3 regions of the Nocardiopsis sp. CNZ308 genome follow, and region 3 is predicted to be linked to each of the others. Evidence: riboswitches for the same ligand, from Rfam matches in the RefSeq annotation. Region 3 holds a riboswitch; each other region holds the start of a gene.
What was found. A riboswitch is a leader RNA that binds a small molecule or an ion and turns the genes downstream of it on or off. The one in region 3 is predicted to bind cobalamin.
Positions count from the first base shown of each region.

Region 1: another riboswitch for cobalamin. It lies ahead of EV372_RS27090 (ABC transporter substrate-binding protein); the one in region 3 lies ahead of EV372_RS22445 (VWA domain-containing protein).
Region 2: another riboswitch for cobalamin. It lies ahead of metE (5-methyltetrahydropteroyltriglutamate--homocysteine S-methyltransferase); the one in region 3 lies ahead of EV372_RS22445 (VWA domain-containing protein).

Region 1 is NZ_SHKJ01000001.1:6,269,767-6,276,907, forward strand. Features, by position in the region: gene purB (adenylosuccinate lyase) at 1-256, shown strand, start outside; gene EV372_RS27080 (histidine kinase) at 469-693, shown strand; gene EV372_RS27085 (threonine/serine dehydratase family protein) at 767-1,726, opposite strand; cobalamin riboswitch at 1,952-2,132, shown strand; gene EV372_RS27090 (ABC transporter substrate-binding protein) at 2,158-3,204, shown strand; gene EV372_RS27095 (iron ABC transporter permease) at 3,213-4,304, shown strand; gene EV372_RS27100 (iron chelate uptake ABC transporter family permease subunit) at 4,301-5,362, shown strand; gene EV372_RS27105 (MFS transporter) at 5,409-6,683, opposite strand; gene EV372_RS27110 (class I SAM-dependent methyltransferase) at 6,942-7,141, shown strand, end outside.
Region 2 is NZ_SHKJ01000001.1:4,240,739-4,247,879, reverse strand. Features, by position in the region: gene EV372_RS18315 (methionine ABC transporter ATP-binding protein) at 1-280, opposite strand, end outside; gene EV372_RS18310 (coiled-coil domain-containing protein) at 937-1,986, shown strand; gene EV372_RS18305 (DUF3558 domain-containing protein) at 2,439-3,500, shown strand; gene metE (5-methyltetrahydropteroyltriglutamate--homocysteine S-methyltransferase) at 3,582-5,882, opposite strand; cobalamin riboswitch at 6,044-6,204, opposite strand; gene EV372_RS18295 (polysaccharide deacetylase family protein) at 6,486-7,141, shown strand, end outside.
Region 3 is NZ_SHKJ01000001.1:5,246,726-5,253,866, reverse strand. Features, by position in the region: gene EV372_RS22465 (precorrin-8X methylmutase) at 1-479, shown strand, start outside; gene EV372_RS22460 (precorrin-2 C(20)-methyltransferase) at 476-2,056, shown strand; gene cobM (precorrin-4 C(11)-methyltransferase) at 2,041-2,802, shown strand; gene cbiE (bifunctional cobalt-precorrin-7 (C(5))-methyltransferase CbiE/decarboxylating cobalt-precorrin-6B (C(15))-methyltransferase CbiT) at 2,926-4,425, opposite strand; cobalamin riboswitch at 4,476-4,617, shown strand; gene EV372_RS22445 (VWA domain-containing protein) at 4,652-6,742, shown strand; gene cobO (cob(I)yrinic acid a,c-diamide adenosyltransferase) at 6,742-7,141, shown strand, end outside.

The DNA.
Region 1 (7,141 bases), 1.0 Mb from region 3:
CGAGCTGATCAAGGAGCACGCGGTGGGCTCGGCCCTGGCCATGCGCCAGGAGGGTGCGGGCAACCGGCTGCTGGACCGCCTGGCCGAGGACGAGCGCTTCCCGCTCGGCCGCGAGGAGCTGGACGCGCTGCTGGCCGACCGGATCACCTTCACCGGCGCCGCCGCCGACCAGGTGGCCGCCGTGGTGGGGCGGATCGACGCGATCGTGGCCGCGCACCCGGAGGCGGCCGCCTACTCCCCCGGTTCGATCCTGTAAGGGGATCCGGATCCGCCTGGCGAGGGGTCCGGGACGGTGCCGCGGCGCCGTCCCGGACCCCTCGCCATGTGCGGCGGACGGACGTGCTGCGGGCGGGCGCGCGGTGGCGCGCGTATGACCCAGTTCACCGCCGCTGACGCTCGGCCCGAAAGTTAACACCTATTACGGTTGGGCTGTCGGCACGTCCAACCCCCGATCCCCTCGGAGCACCCATGATCGACCCCGATTCCTTCGGTACCGCGCTGTGGACCGTGCTGATCGTCGCCGCCGTCGTCATCGCCTTCGGTCTGGCCGCCCTGTCGGACATGGCCATGCGCCGCCGCGAGGACCGTGCCGCGCGCGCCGCCGGACGCGACGACCCCGTGGCGGCGCGCGCCGGCGAGCGGCAGCGCGTGAACGGGAGCGGGCCCACCGGCGGCGGGGGCTCCCGAGCCTGACACCGGCGCCGCCCCGGCGGGGCGGCGCCCCCGACCTGCGGCGGACGGCCTCCGCCCCGCACGGTCGCGCGGCTCACGCCACCAGGCGGGCGAACAGCTCCGGGTCGGCGTTGCCCCCCGAGACGACCGCGACCGTCTCCTGCGGGCGGCCGGGCGCGGTGGGCACCCGGCCCGCCAGGACCGCGGCGGCGGCCAGGGCCCCGCTGGGCTCGGCGACCAGGCGCGCCCCGTGGGCGAGGGCGGCGACGGCGCGGGCGATCTCCTCCTCGGTCACGGTGACGACCCCGTCCAGGCGGGCGCGCAGGTGGGCGAAGGTCAGCTCGGACAGGCACACGCGCACCCCGTCGGCCATGGTGCGGTGGGTGCGCTCGGGCGGCCAGGTGACCAGGCTTCCGGTGCGCAGGCTCTCGGCGGCGTCGGCGGCCAGTTCGGGTTCCACCCCCACGACGCGGACGCGGCGCGGGCCCGCGGCGGCCAGCGCGGCGGTGGCCACCCCCGAGGCCAGACCGCCTCCGCCCACGGGCACGACGACGGTCGCCACCTCGGGCGACTGCTCCAGGACCTCCAGGCCGACCGTGCCCTGGCCCGCGATGACGCGCGGGTCGTCGAAGGGCGGGACGAGGGCGAGCCCCTCCTCGTCCCGGAGCCGCCGGGCGGTGGCCTCCCGCTCCCGGGGGGCGACCATGACGATGCGGGCGCCCAGGGCGCGCATGCGGTCGACCTTCACCCCGGGCGCGCCCTCGGGGACGACGACGGTGCAGGGCACCCCGTGCCGGGCGGCGGCGTGGGCGAGCGCCTGGCCGTGGTTGCCCGAGGAGTGGGTCACCACACCGCTCCGGCGCTGGCCGGGGTCGAGCAGGGCGACGGCGTTGGTGGCGCCGCGCAGCTTGAAGGCCCCGGTGGGCTGGAGGCTCTCGGGCTTGAGCAGGAACGGCGGCCCTCCGGCGGGGCCCGCCGTCAGCGGGGTGCGCACCACCTCCCCGCGCAGGCGTTCCCGGGCGGCGCGGACGTCCTCCACCGTGATCAGTTCCATGGGCCCTCTATGCCCGGTCCCGGCCCGGCCACGCGTCCGGACGGTGCCCCGCCCGGTCCGGGTGCGGCGGCCGTGCGGGCCACGGCGCGGGGCTCCCGCCCCGCCGGGTCCTCCCCCCCTCCGGTCGGGCGGCTCACGGGGGTCCGGCCGTCGGTCGGGAGGGGAGCGGGTCTCGCGGAGGGGACCCGCGTGCACTACCGTGGCCCGTTGACTGTCAGCACAAGTCCATATCGTCGACGTCGCAGTGCACGGGAAGCCGGTGGAAGTCCGGCGCGGTCCTCGCCACTGTGACCGGAGGGCGCCTCCCACACGCCACCGGGCCGGACACGGCCCGGGAAGGGGGAGCGGCGCGGGGCGAGAGCCCGACTCCGGGAGCCAGGAGACCGGCTGCGACCGTCCGCGTCATCAGACCACGAAGGATGGTTTGTTCGATGAAGCCCACCGGGACACGCGCGGTCCGGTACCGCCTGCCCGCCTGCGCCGCCCTCGCCCTGCTCCTGGCCACGACCGCCTGCGGCGGGGGTTCCGCCGCCCCCTCCCCCGAGGCCGCCGGGGAGACGATCCGCAACTGCGGCGTCGACGTGGCCGCGGACAGCCCGCCGGAACGGGTGTTCGCCGCCTACCAGCCCGCCATCGAGACCGCCCACGCGCTGGGCCTCAGCGACCGCCTGGTGGGGACGGCGTTCCTGGACGCCGCCGTCCTGGAGGAGTACGCCGACGCCCAGGCCGGGCAGGAGTACTACCCCAACCTGCCCAGCCGGGAGGAACTGCTCAGCCACGGGCCCGACTTCGTGCTCGCCGGGTTCAACGACGTGTTCACCGACGAGAACCTCGGTACGCGGGCCTCCCTGGGCGAGCTGGGCATCGGCAGCTGGATCCCGGCGCCGCTGTGCCCGAGCGGGGACGGGCGCACCGACGCGACCATCGACCCGGCCTCGGTGACGATGGACAACGTCTACGCCGACCTGCGGGACCTGGGCGCCCTGTTCGGCGCGCGCGAGCGCGCCGAGGAGGTCATCGCGCACATGGAGGGCACGATAGGCGGGGTCACCGAGGCCCTGGAGGGCGGCGTGCCCGAGGAGGACCGGCCCTCGGTGATGGTCGGCCGCCCCAGCGACCAGGGGTTCCGGGTGGCCGGCGGGCAGGACTTCTCCACCGAGATCATCCGCCTGGCCGGAGGCGTCAACGCCTTCGCCGACCTGGACGGCGGGCGCAACCACGACGTGGCCGTCGAGGACGTGATCGCGCGCGACCCCGACTTCATCCTGGTCGACGTGTGCTGCGACGCGCGGATGACCGCCGCCGACGCCGCCCCGGACGTGGAGCGGATCACGGCCGATCCCGTGCTGGCCAACCTGACCGCGGTCACCGAGGAGCAGGTGGAGGAGTTCACCTTCGCCGACCGCTCCGCGGGTGTGCGCAGCGCGGCCGCGGTGGAGACGGTCGCCCGGATCCTGCACCCCGGCCTGTTCGGGTAGGCGGGCCGATGGCCCCCCGTGTGGCGGAGAGGCCCGTGACGACCGTGCCCTCGGGAGTCCGGCGCCGGCTGCGGGCCGCGGCCGACGGTCCCGGGGTGCTCGTCAGTGCCCGCGCCCGCGTCGCCGGGTTGGCGGTGGCGCTGCTGGTCCTGGCCGCGGCCCTGCTGGCGTCGGTCCTGGTCGGCTACGAGCGGCTGTCCGTGGCCGACGTGTACCTCGCCTACGCCGGTTTCACCGGTTCGGACACCGACCTGGTCGTGCGGCACCTGCGTGTGCCGCGCACCCTGGCCGGGCTGGCGGTCGGCACGGCCCTGGGCGTGTCCGGGGTCCTGGCGCAGGGGGTGACCCGCAACCCCCTCGGCGACCCCGGCGTCCTCGGCATCAACGCGGGCGCCTCCCTGGCGGCGGTCCTCGCGATCAGCGTGTTCGGGGTGTCCGCGCTGCTGGGCTACGTCGGCTTCGCCTTCGTGGGCGCCGCGGCGGCGGTCTGCGCGGTCTACGCCGTGGGGTCGCTGGGCCGGGAGGGCGGCGGTCCGGTCAGGCTCACGCTCGCCGGAGCCGCGGTCTCGGCCCTGCTGGGTTCGCTGACCTCGGCGATCGTCCTGCGCGACCGCGCGAGCCTGGACGAGTACCGGTTCTGGGTGGTGGGCTCGCTGGCGGGCGCCGACGGCGCGGCGCTGCTCCAGGCGCTGCCGTTCCTGGCCGCCGGGCTGGTGACGGCGGTGGCGGTGGCCCGGTCCCTGAACGCGGTGGCGCTCGGCGACGAGCTGGCCCGCTCCCTGGGGACACGGCTGTGGCTGGTGCGCGGGGCGAGCGCCCTGGCGGTGGTGCTCCTGGCGGGAACGGCGACGGCCGTGGCCGGTCCGATCGGCTTCGTCGGCGTCGCCGTGCCGCACGCGGCGCGGGTCCTGGTCGGCCCCGACCACCGCTGGGTGCTGCCCTGGTCGGCGGTGCTGGCGCCCGTCCTGTTGTTGGCGGCCGACGTCGCGGGCCGGGTGGTGGCGCGTCCGGAGGAGTTGCAGGTCGGCGTCCTCACCGCTCTCATCGGTGCGCCGTTCTTCGTCCTCCTGGTGCGCGGGCGAAGGGTGACGGGGCCGTGACGGCGCGCTCCGGGGTCCTGGGCCCCCGGACGGGGGCGGCCCGCCTGGGCGGACTGTCGGTGCGGGTGTACTGGCCCGCGGTACTGCTCGGCGGCCTGCTCACCGCCCTGGCTTCGGCGGTGGCCCTGGTCTCGCTGACCCTGGGGGACTTCGAGCTGGGTGTGGGCGAGGTGGTGGACGCGCTCACCGGCCGTGCCGGGGTGATGGTGACGCACGTGGTGGTGGAGATGCGGCTGCCGCGTGTGCTCACCGCGCTGGGTGTGGGCGCCGCGCTGGCGCTCTCGGGGGCGCTGCTGCAACGGCTGGCGCACAACCCGCTGGTCAGCCCGGACGTCATCGGGGTCAGCGCGGGCGCGACGACGGCGGCGGTGCTCGCCATCGTCGTCTTCGGCGGCACGGCGGCGGCGATCGCGGCCAGTGCGCTGGCGGGAGCCGTGGCCACCGCGTTCCTGCTGTACCTGCTCGCCTACCGGCGCGGTGTCAGCGGGCAGCGGCTGGTCCTGGTGGGGATCGCGGTCACCGCGATGCTGGGCGCGGTGACGTCGTACCTGCTGACCCGCACGGAGCTCACCACGGCGCAGCGCGCCATGCTCTGGCTCACCGGCAGCCTGGCCAACCGGGACTGGCCGCACGTGGTGACGGTGGCGGTGGCGCTGGCCGTCCTGGCGCCGACCACGCTCCTGCTGGCCCGGCCGCTGTCCCTGCTCCAGCTCGGGGAGGACACGGCGACCGCCCTGGGCGGCCGGGTGCGGCTCGCCCGGGGCGCCCTGCTGTTCACCTCCGCCGCGCTCGCGGCCACGGCCACCGCCGTCGCCGGTCCCGTCGCGTTCGTCGCCCTGGTGGCCCCGCAGATCGTGCGGCGGCTGCTGGGCGGACGCGCCCTCGGGCTGCTGGCCTGCGCCGCCTGCGGAGCGCTCCTGACGGCCGGCGCGGACCTGGTCGCGCGCACCGCCTTCGGGGGGAGCGAACTTCCGGTCGGGGTGGTCACCGGGGTGCTGGGAGCCCCCTTCCTGCTGTACCTGCTGGCGCGCGGCGACAGCGCGGGACGGGGCCGGTGAACGCCCGCGGCGCCGCCCCGCCGGGTCGCCGGGGGCGCCTTCCCGGTCAGGCGGCCCGCGGGGCCGGGGCCCCGCGGCCTCCCATGGCGAAGTGGCGCGAACCGGGGGCGAGCGCCGCGGCCCCCGGGGCCAGGAAGCACAGGGCGGCGCACACGACGAGGACCGCCTCCGTGCCGAAGGCCTGGGTGGCCGGGGCGATCAGCGCGAGCCCGACCGGGGCCAGGCCGTAGGAGAACAGGAAGTCCAGGGAGGAGACGCGGGCGAGCTTGTCGGGCGCGACCTCGCGCTGGGCGGCGGTGAACCACGGGACGTTGAACAGTTCGATCCCGACCCCCGCCAGGGCGTAGGCGGCGAACACCGTCCACGGGCCCACGGGGAGGAGCAGGCTCAGCGGCGCGAGGCCGTACAGGGCCAGGCCCGCCAGCGCCACCCACCCCTGGGAGGAGGGGCGCCAGCGCCCGATCAGCAGCGCCCCGGCCAGCGCGCCGCCGGTGTAGGCGGTCAGCGCGCCCGCCAGCACCGCCTCGGTGCCGTAGGTGTCGCGGCTGACCACGGGGAGCAGCACGCCCGTGGCGGAGTACCCGGTGGCGATCACCGCCGTCAGGGCGCCCAGCCCCGCGAGGAACCACGTGTGGCGCCGGGCCTCGCGCAGCCCGTCCCGGAAGTCGGCGACCAGGGAGAAGCCGCGCGCGGGCACCGCCCCCGGGGCGGGCGCGCTCCGGCCCCGGGGCGGGGCCAGTGCGGCGACGGCCCAGAGCGCGGCGGTGACCAGGAGGAGGGCGTGCACGCCCAGGACCGTGGAGAGCAGCGCCGTCACCCCCGGGGCGACCAGGGTGGTGACCCGCACGGAGATGGTGAGCGCCGCGTTGGCGCGCTGGCGCCGCGGCTCGTCCACGACCTCGGCGGTCAGCGCCTGGAAGGCGGGTCTACAGGCTCCCTGGCCCGCGCCCACGGCCGCCGCGGCCACGGCCGCGAGCGCGAGGGCTCCGGTCGCCACGCCCACGGCGACCAGCGGCGTGGCGGCCGCCGCGAGGACCCCTGCCCACAGCACCACCGCGCGGCGGGAGAGCCGGTCGGCCAGCAGGCCGCCGAGCGGCAGGGCCAGGAGGAAGCCGCCGGTACGGGTGGCCAGGAGCAGGCCGAGCCCCATGGCGGTGAGCGATCCGTCCAGCACGGCCAGGCCGAGGATGAACGGCATGGCCCACGTGGCCAGTCCCGAGGCGGTGCTCCCCGACCACAGGCGCAGGAAGGCGGGGTCCGAGAACACGTGCGCGCGCGGTGGGGCCGTGGGCACAGTGCCGGTCTGCTGGGGGTGGGCCACGTCTTTCCACGTCCTCTCCGCGGAGGGTCACCGGCGGGGCGCGCTGGCGCCGCCCCGCCCGGGCGCGTCCGTCGCGGGCCCGTCCGCCGCGCGGCGCCCGGGTCCACGGAACACACCCCCGGGGACGCGAACTCCGACCCCACTAATGACAATGGTTATCGTTTTATCTACAATAGCGCGCGGACTCCGGTACTCAGAACATCCGGCGCTCCCCGTTGGTGTCCCGTGTTACTCCCGACCCCCTTTGGAAGGACGACCGTGGACCGCTCCCTCGTGGACCAACTGCCCCCACCGCTGCCCGCCGAACAGATCCTCGCCGTCAACCCGCCGCGAGAGGACCTGCACACCACCCGCTCCTACACCTGGAACGGCTGGGGGTTCGAGGTACCGCCCGGCGTCTTCCTCCCCGGCGGGACCAGCAGGATGATCCACCAGCGCATCCTGGACGACGACATCGA
Region 2 (7,141 bases), 1.0 Mb from region 3:
TGCGCGAGGACAGCAGGGCGAAGTGCTGGTGCACCATGCCGATGCGGCGGCGGGCGACCCGCAGCCGCGCGCCGCGCAGCGCGGTGAGCTCCTCGCCGTCGACCCGGACCGTTCCGGCGTCGGGGCGCTCCAGGAGGTTGACCGAGCGCAGCAGGGTGCTCTTGCCCGCGCCGCTCTGGCCGACCACACCGAAGATCTCGCCGGGCTCGACGTGCAGGTCGACCCCGTCCAGGGCGGTCACCCGGTGCTTCTTCAACCTGTAGGCCTTGTGGAGGCCCACTGCGTCAATCACGGTGTTCCCATCGACGTCTGGCGGTGGTGTGGCGCCCGGCGGGGATCCGGCGCGGGTCCGTCGCCCGCGTCCGAGCGTACGGAGCGCCCCGCGGGCGCGGGCGGCGGCGCGCCGGTGGCTCGGACAGGCGCCGGTGGCGGCTCGACCGCGCGGGGCGGCCGGTTGGGGGACGCGCCGCTCCCAGCGGCGGTCTCCCCCTACTCCCCGGTGTCCGGGGGCTGCGGGCGGGTCCACGGGACCGGGCGGACACGACAGCGCCCGCCGGGCAGCGGTAGACACCGCTCGGCGGTGTCCGACCGCGTGGGAGCGGTGGTCGCTGGGTCGTGCGCGGGAGCCTTCACGTTTCCTACTCAACCACGGGGAAAAGGGTCGGTTCACCCGATTTCACTGTTCGCGCCGGGTTACCTCCACCACATCGGGGCTCCCGTGGCACGGTGGATTCGTCCCGTCCCTCCCGAATAACCGCGCGAGTGCCTACACTCATGACGGTCCCTTTACTCCCGCCCCCGGCTCCCGGGTGTGCGCGGGAGGCCAGGGCCGGAGGCCGCTCCCGCGGCTGTCGGCCCCCTGGGGAAACGACGAGAAACAGCGCCCGCTCCGCTCCCGTGCCAGGGGGCCGCGCGGGCCCGAGGAGCGACCGCACCGTGCAGCCCGACGACCTGAGCCGAGTGGACGAATTCGCCGACTTCTGGGCTCCCGACCCTCCCGAACTCAGCTGGCCGGACCGCGCCCGGGCCCTGGCGGGGTTCCTCGCCGCCGCGGCGCGCCCGGGACGCGCGCGTGTGGCCGCGCTGGCGGTGGCGGTGCTGGGGGGCTTCCTGTTCGCGCCCCAGGGCACGGCGGTGGCGGCGCCGGTGCCCGCCGAGCCGGAGGACATGGGCGCCCTCCAGGATCGCGCGGAGGCCCTGAGCGAGGAGTTCAACGGCGAGCTGCGCGACATGGAGGGCGTCATCCAGGAGGCCGAGCGCGCCGAGGAACGGGCCCAGAGCACCCGCGAGGACGTGGAGGAGGCGCGCGAGCAGGTGCGCGCCCTGGCGGTGGCCACCTACACCAGCAGCGGGATCGGCCTGTCCATGTCGCTGTTCGTCGAGGCCGATCCCGACGAGGTCATCGACCGCGCGGTGGTGATCAACTACCTGTCCACCAGCAACCAGGACAAGATCGACCAGCTCAGTGAGGCGCTGGAGCGCGACGAGACCGCGCAGCAGAACGCCGAGGAGCAGCTGGCCGCGGCCGAGGAGGACCTGGACGAGCTGGAGGGGCGCCGCGAGGAGGTCCAGGAGATGATCGCGGACCACCCCGTGCAGCCGATGGGCGGCCAGTACAACATCACCCCGCGCACCGAGCAGATGCGCGAGCTGATCATCGAGAAGTTCGGCGAGGGCACCGACGTGGGCGGCGTGGGCTGCTACCGGCAGGTCGGCGGCTGGGTGGTCGGCGAGCACCCCAAGGGCCGCGCCTGCGACTTCATGGTGGACCCCAACGGGAACACGCCCTCACAGGAGCAGATCGACCGCGGCTACGCGATCGCCGAGTGGGCCCAGGAGAACGCCGACCGCCTCGGCATCATGTACATCATCTACCGGCAGCAGATCTGGGACATCCGCCGTGGCGACGAGGGCTGGCGCGACATGGCCGACCGCGGCAGCATCACCGAGAACCACTTCGACCACGTGCACATCTCGATGTTCTGATCCGGCGTCGCCCGCGACGGACGCCCCATTACCCCGCGCGGGGCGCGACCGCGCGGGGAACGGCGTCACGATTGCGTCACGTGCGGGATGAGTTCCTGCACAACCGACACAAAACAGTGACGATTCACCCTGCTACCCCCGGTCTGACCTGCCCAGGGGACACCACTCACAGCTAGGATGCACACGTCCCGGCCCGGACCGAAGGACGCCTTCGGCTCCGCCCGGCCACCGCCCCCGGTGGCCGGTCCCCCGGTCCACCGCAACCTCCGCATGGAGGCGGGGAACGCCCGCCCACTCCCCCGCCCTCGCCCGCGGGACGGCAGTGGCGACAGGTGCGCCTCCCCCACACGGCCACCGTGCCCCTCCCGGGGCGGCACGGGAAGTCGTGAGAACCCAACGGCGCACACACGCGTCCCAGACAACACGGTCATCACACACGGGCGAGGGGAGCCATGAGCGAAAACGGACCATACAACCAGCCGCCGCAGAACCCATACGGCGGTGGGGACAACAGTGGGGGCCAGCCGCCCTACGGCCCGCCCCACGGCGCCCCCTACGGTGACCCCAACACCGGAGGACAGCCGCCCCACGGCGGCCCCTACGGTGACCCCGGCACCGGCGGCCAGCCGCCCTACGGCGGCGGCCCCGCGGGTTTCCCCGGCCCCCAGGACCAGCAGATGTACGCGGGCGGCCAGCCGCCCTACGGCGGCGGTCCCGGAGGTCCCGGGTACGCCCCCGCGCCGCAGCAGCCCCAGGGCGGCGGCAGCAAGGCGGGCCTGTGGGTCGTGATCGGCGGCGGCGCCGTGATCGTCGTCCTGGTCATCGCCGTTCTGGTCGTGCTCGTCACCAACAACGGCGGACAGCAGACCGTCTCCCCCGAACCCGAGCCCGCCCCGAGCACGGAGGCGACCACCGGCGGCGGTGAGACGACCGCGCCCGCCCCCGAGGCGGCCCCCGCGGGCGAGCCCCCCTACGCCGTCCCCTCCGAGCCCTGCCAGGCCTTCACCGACCAGGTGCTCTCCGACTTCCTGATCCAGGACGAGGGCGACAAGTACGTCCAGGACAACAACTCCTACTGCGAGAGCCTGGAAGGCGCCGCCCCGGAGGGCAACCCGGCCGAGAGCTACGCGATGTTCGAGATCAGCTACCAGGTCCCCTACTCCGCCGCCGACTCCGTCGAGGCCGCCACCACCGACTTCCAGACCGCGGTCCAGGAGCTCCGGGGCGAGGGTGACTACAACACCTTCTACGACGCCGCGAACGTGGAGGAGGACAAGGAGGTGGACCTCGGCGACGAGGCCCACTACGTCCTCACCAAGTACGACTTCCTGGGTGAGGACATCCCCGAGGCCACGCTGGTGATCCGCACCGCCAACCTCAACATCCAGGTCCAGTACCAGATGCACCCGCCCTTCACCGAGGACGCCTCCGCCGAGGACCTGGTCATGCCCGACAACGTCGAGGAGATCATGCTCAACGCCGGCGCCGAGGCGCTGGCCCTGGTCGGCGCCTGAGGGGGCTGACCGGACACGGCACGAGGGGGCCGCGGCGTGCGCCGCGGCCCCCTCCCGCGTTTCAGCCCCCGGTGGCAGGGCTCACGGAAGGTCGGCGCGCACCCGGCGGGCCGCCTCGACCATGTTGCGCAGGGCCTGTTCGGCCTCGGCGTAACCGCGCGTCTTGAGGCCGCAGTCGGGGTTCACCCACAGGTTCCGGGCGTCGATGTGCGCGACCGCCAGCCGCAGCGACCCCTCGATCTCCTCCACCGAGGGCACCCGCGGGGAGTGGATGTCGTACACGCCCGGGCCGATCCCGCGCCCGTAGCCCCGCTCGCCCAGGTCCCGCACCAGCTCCATGCGCGAGCGGGCGGCCTCCACGCTGGTGACGTCGGCGTCCAGCGCCTCGATGCCGCCGACGATCAGCCCGAACTCCGAGTAGCACATGTGCGTGTGGATGGTCGTGGACGGCGACACCCCCGACGTGGCCAGGCGGAAGGAGCCCACCGCCCAGTCCAGGTACCGCGCCCGGTGCTCCGAGCGCAGCGGCAGCAGTTCGCGCAGGGCCGCCTCGTCCACCTGGATGTGGCGGATCCCGGCGCGCTCCAGGTCGGCGACCTCGTCGCGCAGACTCAGGGCCACCTGGCGTGCGGTCTCGGCCAGCGGCTGGTCGGTGCGCACGAACGACCAGGCGAGCATGGTGACCGGGCCGGTCAGCATGCCCTTGACCGGCTTGTCGGTGCGCGACTGGGCGTAGGCGGTCCACTCGACCGTCATCGGCTCGGGGCGCGAGACGTCGCCGAACAGGATCGGCGGGCGCACGCACCGCGAACCGTAGGACTGCACCCAGCCGTTCTCGGTGGTGGCGTAGCCCTCCAGCTGCTCGGCGAAGTACTGGACCATGTCGTTGCGCTCGGGCTCGCCGTGCACGAGCACGTCCAGGCCGATCTCCTCCTGGAGCGCGACGACCCGGTCGATCTCCTCTCGCAGGACGGCCTTGTAGGCGTCCTCCGCCAGCTCCCCCCTGCGGTGCGCGGCGCGGGCGCGGCGCAGCTCGGCGGTCTGGGGGAAGGATCCGATGGTGGTCGTGGTGAGCGGGGTGTCGGTGGGCCTGCCGCGTTCCCGCGGGCGCTCGTAGGCGTCCGGGCCCAGGGCGTCGAGGCGGGCGCGCACGCGCGCGTCGGTGAAGGCGGGGGGACGGACGCCGCCCCGTCCGGTGTGCTCGGCCTCGGACCCCTCGGACAGCACGCGGCCGAGCAGGGCCGTCTCCTGGGCCTTCTGCCTGGCGAAGGCCAGGGACCCGCGCAGCTCGGGGGCCAGGGAGGTCTCGGCGTCCAGGTCCAGGGGCACGTGCAGCAGGGAGCAGGAGGTGCTCACGGTCAGCTCGTCGGTGAGGGCGAGCAGGGTGCCGAGCACGGCGACGGCGGCCGGGATGTCGGTGCGCCAGACGTTGCGCCCCTCCACCACGCCCGCGACCAGGCGGGTGGCGCCCAGGCCGGAGACCCGCACCAGGTCGTCCACGCCCTCGTCGTCGGTGACCAGGTCCAGGCCGACCGCCTCGACCGCGGAGTCCTTGAGGACGCGCAGGGCGGCGGAGCCGATGGAGCCGAAGTAGGTGGACACCAGCAGGGAGGGGCGGTCGGTGACCGCGCCCAGGTGCTGGTAGGCGCGCTCCAGGTGGCCGACGGCGGCGCGGCCCTCGTCGGTGGCCAGGATCGGCTCGTCCAACTGGACCTCGGTGGCGCCCGCGGCCCGCAGGTCGCCGAACAGCTGGACGTAGGCCTCCAGGAGCTGGTCGAGCAGCTGGACGGGTTCCCAGCCCTCGGGGGCGCCGTCGGCGGGCTTGGCCAGCATCAGGAAGGTGAGCGGACCGACCAGGACCGGGCGGGTGTGGAAACCCGCCTCGGCGGCCTCGCGGAACTCGGCGACGGGCTTGTCACCCACCAGGCGGGGACGGCTGCCGGGCGAGAGCTCGGGGACCAGGTAGTGGTAGTTCGTGTCGAACCACTTGGTCATCTCCAGCGGCGGGGCGCCCTGTTCGCCGCGGGCGAGCGCGAAGTAGCGGCGCAGCTCCTCCTCGCGGTCCGGCGCCGCGGCGGGAGGGGCGAAGCGGGAGGGGACCAGGTCGAACAGGACAGCGGTGTCCAGCACGTGGTCGTAGTAGGAGAACGTGTTGGAGGGGATGTCGTCGACACCGGCCTCGCGCAGCTGGGCGTAGACGCCCAGGCGCAGCCCGGCGGCGACCGCGTCCAGTTCGCGGGCGGTGGTGCGGCCCCTCCAGTGGGACTCGCAGGCGCGCTTGAGCTCGCGGGCGGGGCCGATGCGCGGGTAGCCGTGCACTGTCGAGCGCACGGAGGGGCGTGGTCCGCCCGGGGCCGCGGACGGCGCGGGGGTCGTGGTCATGAGCTTCTCTCCCTCGTCGAAAGCCGGGTACCGGCCGCGAGGAGGAGAGGGCGGGCACGCCGGCGGACGCGCCGCGGGCGCGCACCGGACCTGCCACCGCCTCCGGCCCTCCCTCGGGGCGCGGGACCACCGGCGCCGCGGGTGCGTCGCCGGGTGGAGGCAGGTCTTCGGACTCGGGGGCGCGGGCGGTGTCGACACCGCTCCTCCTACTGGCCGCCGCTTCCCGGTGTGCGGTCTCCGCGACCGGCACTACCAGTGCTCATGGCGACGTTCGTTCCCCCATACCGCTGCGGGGCAGTCCCGGACTCACACCGGGTTCCCTCTTGCGACATGGTTCCGCCCCGCCCGTTCCGGGCCGGGCCCGGGACGCGGGGGTGGATCATGTACCTTCCACGGCTGCAAGTATAGGGAGGGCCCCCTTCGCCCCTGCACCCGGCGTGCGGCCCCATGCGCCCGGCCCGAACGGTGAGAACCCCCGTCCTTCGGCCGGCGTCACACACGAAGTCAAGCGTTGCGCGGGTGAGCTCCCCTCTGCTCCCCGCGGACGTTCGTCTGAGCGATGAACGTGGAGATTCCCTCGTGAGTAAGCAGTCCCGCCTCGCCATGGCACCGGACCACCCCCTGATCACGGTCGTGGTAGCCCTGGCGGTCCTGGCGGGCATGGTGTTGTTGGCCACCCGCTCCTCCGGAGAGCCCGAGCCCGGGCCGCGGACGCACGAAGCGCCGGTCTCCGAGAGCGAGCCGCCGCCCCCGGCCTCCGGTGAGCCCGACGGGCTCACCGAGGTGGACCCGGCCGCGGTGGCGGGCGTGGAGGAGGCCGAGCTGCCCTACGACGGGGAGATCTCCGTCGCGGTGACCTACCCGGTGATCCCCAACGCCGAGCCGCTGGCCGACTTCCTGGAGCGTGAGCTGACCGACGAGGTGCACGCCTTCGAGGCCGCCAACCCCGGCGCGGTCTCCTTCGAGGCGGGGTGGAACCTGACCGCGGCGCGCGACGGCCTGCTGGGGGTCCGCGTGACCCGGGTGGAGACCGACTCCGAGGGGTCCCGGGAGGGGTACACCACCTACTGGTACGACACCGGGACCGCGGCACACCACCCCTCCGCCGCGCTGGTCGGCGGCCAGGAGCAGCTGGAGGAGCTCAACGGCCTGGTGCGCGGCGCCGTCGGAAGCGGGGAGGACGGGGAGGGCCCGGCCGACCCCGGCGTCATCCACCCGATCAGCTCCCTGTACGACTCGGTGGGCTTCAACCCCGACGG
Region 3 (7,141 bases):
TCCACCCCGATCTGGTGCCCGCGGCGCGCGCCGCCCTCCGGGCCGGTGCGCCGATCCTGTGCGACGCGCGCATGGTGGCCTCCGGTGTGACCGCGAGCCGCCTGCCCAGCGACAACGAGGTGCTCTGCCTCTTGGGCGACGAACGGGTGCCCGGCCTGGCCAGAGAGTGGGGCACCACCCGCACGGCCGCCGCGGTGTCGCTGTGGGAGCCGCTGCTCGACGGCGCCGTGGTCGCCGTCGGCAACGCGCCCACCGCCCTGTTCCACCTTCTGGAGATGCTGATCGACGGCGCACCGCGGCCCGCCGCGATCGTCGGCTGCCCGGTCGGCTTCGTCGGCGCCGCCGAGTCCAAGCAGGCGCTGACCGAACTGCGCGACCGGCACGGCCTCGACGTGCCCTACGTGACCGCGCGCGGCCGCCGCGGGGGTTCGGCGATGACCTCCTCGGCCCTCAACGCACTCGCCAAGGAGGAAGAGTGACCGGCCGTTTCCACGGCGTCGGCGTCGGCCCGGGCGACCCCGAGCTGATCACCCTCAAGGCGGCCAGGCTCATCGCCGCGGCCGACGTCGTCGCCTACCACGCGGGTGCGGGCAAGGAGTCCAACGCCCGCCGCATCGCCGGCGCGCTGATCCCGGACGGGGTGGTCGAGGAGCGGTTGACCTATCCGGTGACCACCGGGGCGACCGACCACCCGGGCGGCTACGCGGGGGCGCTGGCCGACTTCTACGAGGAGTCCGCCGCCCGGCTGGCCGCCCACCTGGACGCCGGGCGCGACGTCGTCCTGCTCTCGGAGGGCGACCCGCTGTTCTACGGGTCGTACATGTACATGCACGACCGGCTGTCGGAGCGCTACCCCACCGAGATCGTGCCGGGCGTCCCGGCGTTCGCCGCCGCCACGGCCGCCGCTGCCGCCCCGCTGGCCCGGCAGACCGACGTGCTCACCGTGCTGCCCGGCACCCTGCCCGAACCGGAACTGGCCCGCCGCCTGGCCGACACCGACGCGGCCGTGGTCATGAAGCTGGGCCGGACCTTCCCGGCCGTGCGCCGCGCCCTGGCCGCGGCCGGGCGGCTGGAGCACGCGGTGTACGTGGAGCGGGCCTCGATGGGCGGGGAGCGGCGGCTGCCGGTGGCCGAGGTGGACCCGGCGACGGTGCCCTACTTCTCCCTGGTGCTGGTGACCGGGGACAGCCGCAACGGGCCGCGCTCCCGGCGGGTCGGCGAGGCCGCGCGGACGCAGGCGACACAGACGGCGCAGACGACCCAAGCGGGGCCCGGTTCCGCCGGACCGGCGGCGGGCACGGCGTCCGCGACCACCGGAGCGGCGGCCGAACTGCTGGTCGTGGGTCTGGGTCCCGGTCCCGGGGACTGGCTCACCCCCGAGGCGAGCGCGGCGCTGGCCGAGGTGGACCACGTGGTGGGCTACGGCCCCTACGTCAACCGGGTACCGCAGCGCCCCGGGCTCACCCGGCACGCCTCCGGCAACACCGTCGAACTCCAGCGCGCCCGGTTCGCCCTCGACCTGGCCGGGCGCGGCGAACGCGTGGCCGTGGTCTCCGGCGGGGACGCCGGGGTCTTCGGCATGGCCACCGCCGTGTTCGAGGCGGCCGAGGACCCCGCCTACCGGGACGTGCCCGTCCGGGTGCTGCCGGGGGTCAGCGCAGTCCAGGCGGTCGCGGCCCGCGCGGGCGCACCCGTGGGCGGCGACTTCGCGGTGATGAGCCTGTCGGACCGCCTCAAACCGTGGGAGGTGGTCGAGCGGCGGCTGCGCGCCGTCTCCGAGGCCGACCTGGCGCTGGCCGTCTACAACCCCGCCTCCCGGTCCCGGACCGAGCAGATCGCCACCGCCCGCCGGATCCTGCTGGAGCACCGCAAACCCGACACCGTGGTCGTCGTCGGCCGCGACGTGGGCCGCGAGGGCGAGTCCCTGACGGTGACCACCCTGGGCGAACTCGACCCCGCCGCCGTGGACATGCGCTGTTTGCTCATCGTCGGCGCCTCGGGAACCCGGGTCACCGGGGCGGGCCGCGTGTGGACCCCCAGGTGGGTGAAGCCGTGACCGTGCACTTCGTGGGCGCGGGGCCCGGCGCCGCCGACCTGCTGACCGTGCGCGCCACGCGCATGCTCGCCGGGGCCGACGTAGTGCTCTACCCAGGCACCTACCTGGACCCGCAGGTCCTGACGCACTGCGCGCCCGGCGCGGAGCTGGTGGACACCCAGGGCCTGGACCTGGACCGCATCACCGACCACCTGGTCCGCGCGCACGCGGCGGGGCGCGACGTCGTGCGGCTCACCTCCGGCGACCCGTCGCTGTACTCGGCGCTGGCCGAGCAGACCCGCAGGCTCGACGCGCACGGCGTTCCGTGGGACGTCACGCCCGGGGTGCCCGCCTACGCGGCCGCCTCGGCGCTGGCGGGACGGGAGCTGACCGTGCCGCTGGTGGCCCAGTCGGTGGTGCTGACCCGGACGCGGGCCCGCTCGACCGCCATGCCCGACACCGAGTCGCTGGCCGCGTTCGCCGCGACCCGGGCCACGCTGGTGCTGCACCTGGCGATCCGGCGGGTGCGCGAGCTGATGGCCGAGATCGAACCCGAGTACGGCGGCGACTGCCCGGTGGTCGTGGTGTACCGGGCCAGCCAGCCGGGCGAGGCGGTGCTGCGCGGCACGGTCTCCACCGTGGCCGACGCGGTGGAGGAGGCCGGGTTCCGTCAGGCGGCGGTGATCCTGGTGGGGCGGGCGCTCGATCCGGAGACGGGCGGTGAGTCCTACCTCTACGACCCGGCCCGGCCCCGGGTCAGCGGATAGGGAGGGCCCCGAAGGGGTTCCGGAGGTCCCGCGGGCGGGTTCGCGTGGAGGGAGGGGCGTGCCCGCGGGGGTCGGAGGCTCCCGTGCTCCCGACCCCTGGGCGCGAAGCGGCGCGGCGGAGGGTCAGGGCAGCACCGCCAGGAACCACTGGGTGACCGTGCGGGCGGGCGTCCAGCCGGTGAACCCGCCGATGGGCGCGGTGGTCTCGACGGCGATCCGGGTCAGCTCGCCCCCGTGGCGCCGGTGGGCATCGGCGAGCAGCTGCTCGGTCTCCAGCGTCACCCCGTGCACCACGATCCGCCCTCCCGGCCGCAGCGCCCCCAGGCAGGCGTCGAGCACGCCCGGCCGGGTCGCGCCGCCGCCGACGAACACCGCGTCGGGCGCGGGCAGCCCGGCCAGCGCGTCCGGCGCGCGGCCAGTGACCACCTCCAGGCCGGGAACACCGAGGCGGCCCGCGTTGCGGCCGATCCGCGCGGCCCGTTCGGGGTGGGCCTCCACCGCCGTGGCGGTGCAGGAGGGGTGGGCGCGCATCCACTCGATGCCGACCGACCCCGCGCCAGCGCCCACGTCCCACAGGTGCTGGCCCGGCGAGGGAGCCAGGCGGGCCAGCGCCGAGGCGCGCAGGTCGCGCTTGGTGAGCTGCCCGTCGTGTTCGAAGGCGTCGTCGGGCAGCCCCGCGACCAGGCCGTGGCCGGGCGGGCCGAGGAGTTCCAGGGCCAGCACGTGCAGCGGGGGCACCGTGCCGGGAGGTGAGGCGAGCCAGTGGTCGGCGGTGGTCTCCAGGCGCGACTCGGAGTCCGCGCCCAGGTCGCCCAGCACGGTCATCCGGCTGGCGCCGTAGCCCGCGCCGACCAGCAGGGCGGCGACCGCGGCGGGGGTGGCACCGTCGGAGGAGAGCACCAGGACGCGGTGGCCGGGGGCGAGCTGGCGCAGCAGCAGGCGGGGGTCGCGGCCGACCAGGCCCACCACCGCGCAGCGTTCGGCGGGCCAGCCCATGCGGGCGCGGGCCAGGGCGACCGAGGAGACCGCGGGTTCCACCCGCACGGCGTCCGCGCCCAGCAGGTCGATCAGGGTGGTGGCGATACCGGACACCAGGGGGTCGCCGGAGGCCAGCGCCACGGTGGAGGGGCCGACGGGGGAGGCGCTGTCGCTGGCGGCGCCGTCAGCGGAAGCGTCGTCGAGGGAGGCCAGCAGTGGCGGCAGCCCCTCGCGCAGGGGTGAGGGCCAGGCCTGGCGGCGCTGCCGGGGCCGGTCGGGGAGCATCGCCAGGTGCCTGCGCCCGCCCAGGACCGTGTCGGCGGCCAGGACGAGCGCGCGCAGCCGCTCGGGCAGGCCGGACCAGCCCTCCGCGCCGATGCCGACGACGGTGATCCGGTGCCCGGTGGGCGGGGAGGTCCCGTCCTCCCGCGCAGCGGCATCCGGGCGGTGGCGGGTGACGGGAGGAGGCTCCGCGCCGCAGGCGTCCGTTGAGGGTGCACCACTCCCCCGCGCAGCGGCATCCGGGCGGTGGTGGGTGACGGGAGGGGGCTCCGCGCCGCAGGCGTCCGTTGAGGGTGCACCACTCCCCCGCGCAGCGGCATCCGGGCGGTGGTGGGTGACGGGAGGGCGGCTGTCGTCCTTCATTCCCCGGACGCTATCGTGGCGGCAGGCATGAGGTGCCCCAACGGCCCAGCCATCGGAAACGGTGGGGACGGCCGACGGGGAGAATCTGGGAAGCCCGGTGAGACTCCGGCACAGGCCCGCTGCGGTGAACCGAGCCTTCCGTCCAGGAAGGACCCGGCAAGTCCGAAGACCGGCCTCGCGCCCGTCCCTTACCGATGGCGACATGAGCGGGAGCCTCTACATGCCATTGCGGTCACCGCACTACCCCTTTTCCGCGATCGTCGGCTGCGACGCCGAGGAACTCGACGACCTGGGCCTGTCCCTCGTCCTCACCAGCGTCTCCCCGGAGATCGGCGGCGTCCTGGTACGCGGCGAGAAGGGCACCGCCAAGTCCACCGCGGTCCGGGCCCTGGCCTCCCTCCTGCCGCCCGTCGACGTCTACCAGGGCGACCGGTTCTCCGTGGACCCCGCCGACCCGGCGCAGCACTCCCCCGACGGGCCCTTCGGGTCCGGCACCACCGTGGAGAGCCGCCCGGTGCGCCTGGTCGAACTGCCCGTCGGCGCCACCGAGGACCGCGTCCTGGGCTCCCTGCACCTGGAACAGGCCCTCACCCACGGCAGGGTCGCCTACGAACCCGGCCTGCTGGCCCGGGCCCACCGCGGCATCCTCTACGTCGACGAGGTCAACCTCCTGCACGACCACCTGGTCGACCTGCTCCTGGACGCCGCCGCGACCGGCCGGGTCACCGTGGAGCGCGACGGGTTCTCCGTGGAGCACGCGGCCCGGTTCCTGCTCATCGGCACCATGAACCCCGAGGAGGGCGAGCTGCGCCCGCAGCTCTTGGACCGGTTCGGACTCACCGTCGAGGTCGCCGCGCCGTCCGAGCCCGCGGTCCGCGCCGAGGTGGTGCGCAGGCGCATGTCCCACGACGCCGACCCCGCCGCCTTCGCCGGGCGCTACCACGAGGCCGAGAAGGCCCTGGCCGAACGCATCGCGGCGGCCCGGGAGGCGCTGGGCCGGGTGCACCTGTCCGAGGCGGCTCTGCTGAAGATCGCCGAGGTGTGCGCGGCCTACGACGTGGACGGCCTGCGCGCCGACATCGTGACCGCGCGCACGGCGATGGCGCACGCGGCCTGGTCGGGCCGGACCTCGGTCACCCGGGCCGACATCCGCCGCGCCGCCACGCTCGCCCTGCCGCACCGACGACGGCGCAACCCCTTCGACGCGCCGGGACTCGACGAGGAACTCCTGGACCGGATCCTGGGCGACGAGGAACCGCCGCCCGACCCCCCGGAGCCGCCGGGCCCGCGGGGGACCGACGACGACGGTTCCGAAACCCCGTCGGACGCACAGGACCCACAGGACCCCTCCGACAACGCCAGTCCCCCGGACAACGTCGGGGACACCGGGGAAGCCGAGACCTCCGGCGGCGAACAGCCCGACCCGGAGCACTCCCCCGCCTCCGCCGAGCACGCGCCCGAGGACGCCGAGGGCGACTCCCCCGAACCCCGCCCCTCCGGCGCCTCCCCGGCCACCGCCAGGGCCGCCGCCCCCTACCGGACCCGGCTGCTCACCGTGCGGGGCTCCGGAGAGGGCGCCGACGGCAGGCGCAGCCGGGCCGTCGGCACGCGGGGCCGCCGGATCGGCGCCGCCGAGCCCGGCCGGGGCGCGGGCAGCGCGGTCCACCTGGTGGAGACCGTGCGGGCCGCCGCTCTGCGGCCCCAGAACGGCGGCCGACTGCGGCTGCACCCCCGCGACCTGCGCGTCGCGGTCCGCGAGGGCCAGGAGACCAACCTGGTGCTGTTCTGCGTGGACGCCTCCGGCTCCATGGCGGCGCGCAGGCGCATGACCGAGGTCAAGACCGCGATCCTGTCCCTGCTCCTGGACGCCTACCGGCGCCGCGACAAGGTCGGCCTGGTCACCTTCCGGGGACGCGAGGCCGAACTCACGCTGCCGCCGACCCGTTCGGTGGACGTGGCCGCGGCCCGCCTCGACGACCTGCCCGCCGGGGGGCGCACCCCGCTGGCCGAGGGACTGGAGGAGGCGGCCCGCGTCCTGCGCCGCGAGCGGCTGCGGGACCCGAGGCTGCGCCCGCTCCTGGTCGTGGTCACCGACGGACGGGCCACCGGCGGCAAGGGTGCGGTGGGCCGCGCCATGACCGCCGCCGACCACGTCGCCGGGCTGGGCGTGACCACCGTCGTGGTGGACGGGGAGTCCGGGCCGCTGCGCCTGGGCCTGGCCGCCTCCCTGGCCGCCCGCCTGGGCGCCGACCACATGCCCGTCAGCGAGGTCAGCGCCCACGCGCTGGGCACCGCCGTACGAGAGAGGGCCGCCTGATGCCCAAGGGACAGCCGCTCGTCGTCCCCGACGACGGGCTCACCACGCGCCAGCGCCGCAACCAGCCCGTGTTCGCCGTGCACACCGGTGACGGCAAGGGCAAGTCGACCGCCGCGTTCGGCCTCGCGCTGCGCGGCTGGAACCAGGGCTGGCGGATCGGGGTGTTCCAGTTCGTCAAGTCCGCGAAGTGGCGCATCGGCGAGCAGACCGTGCTGGAACGCCTGGGCGAGCTGCACGAGCAGACCGGCGAGGGCGGTCCGGTCGAGTGGCACAAGATGGGTTCGGGCTGGTCGTGGAGCCGCCGCAAGGGCGACGCCGAGGACCACGCGGCGGACGCCGCCGAGGGCTGGGCGGAGATCAGACGAAGGCTCGCCGACCAGACGCACGACCTGCTCATCC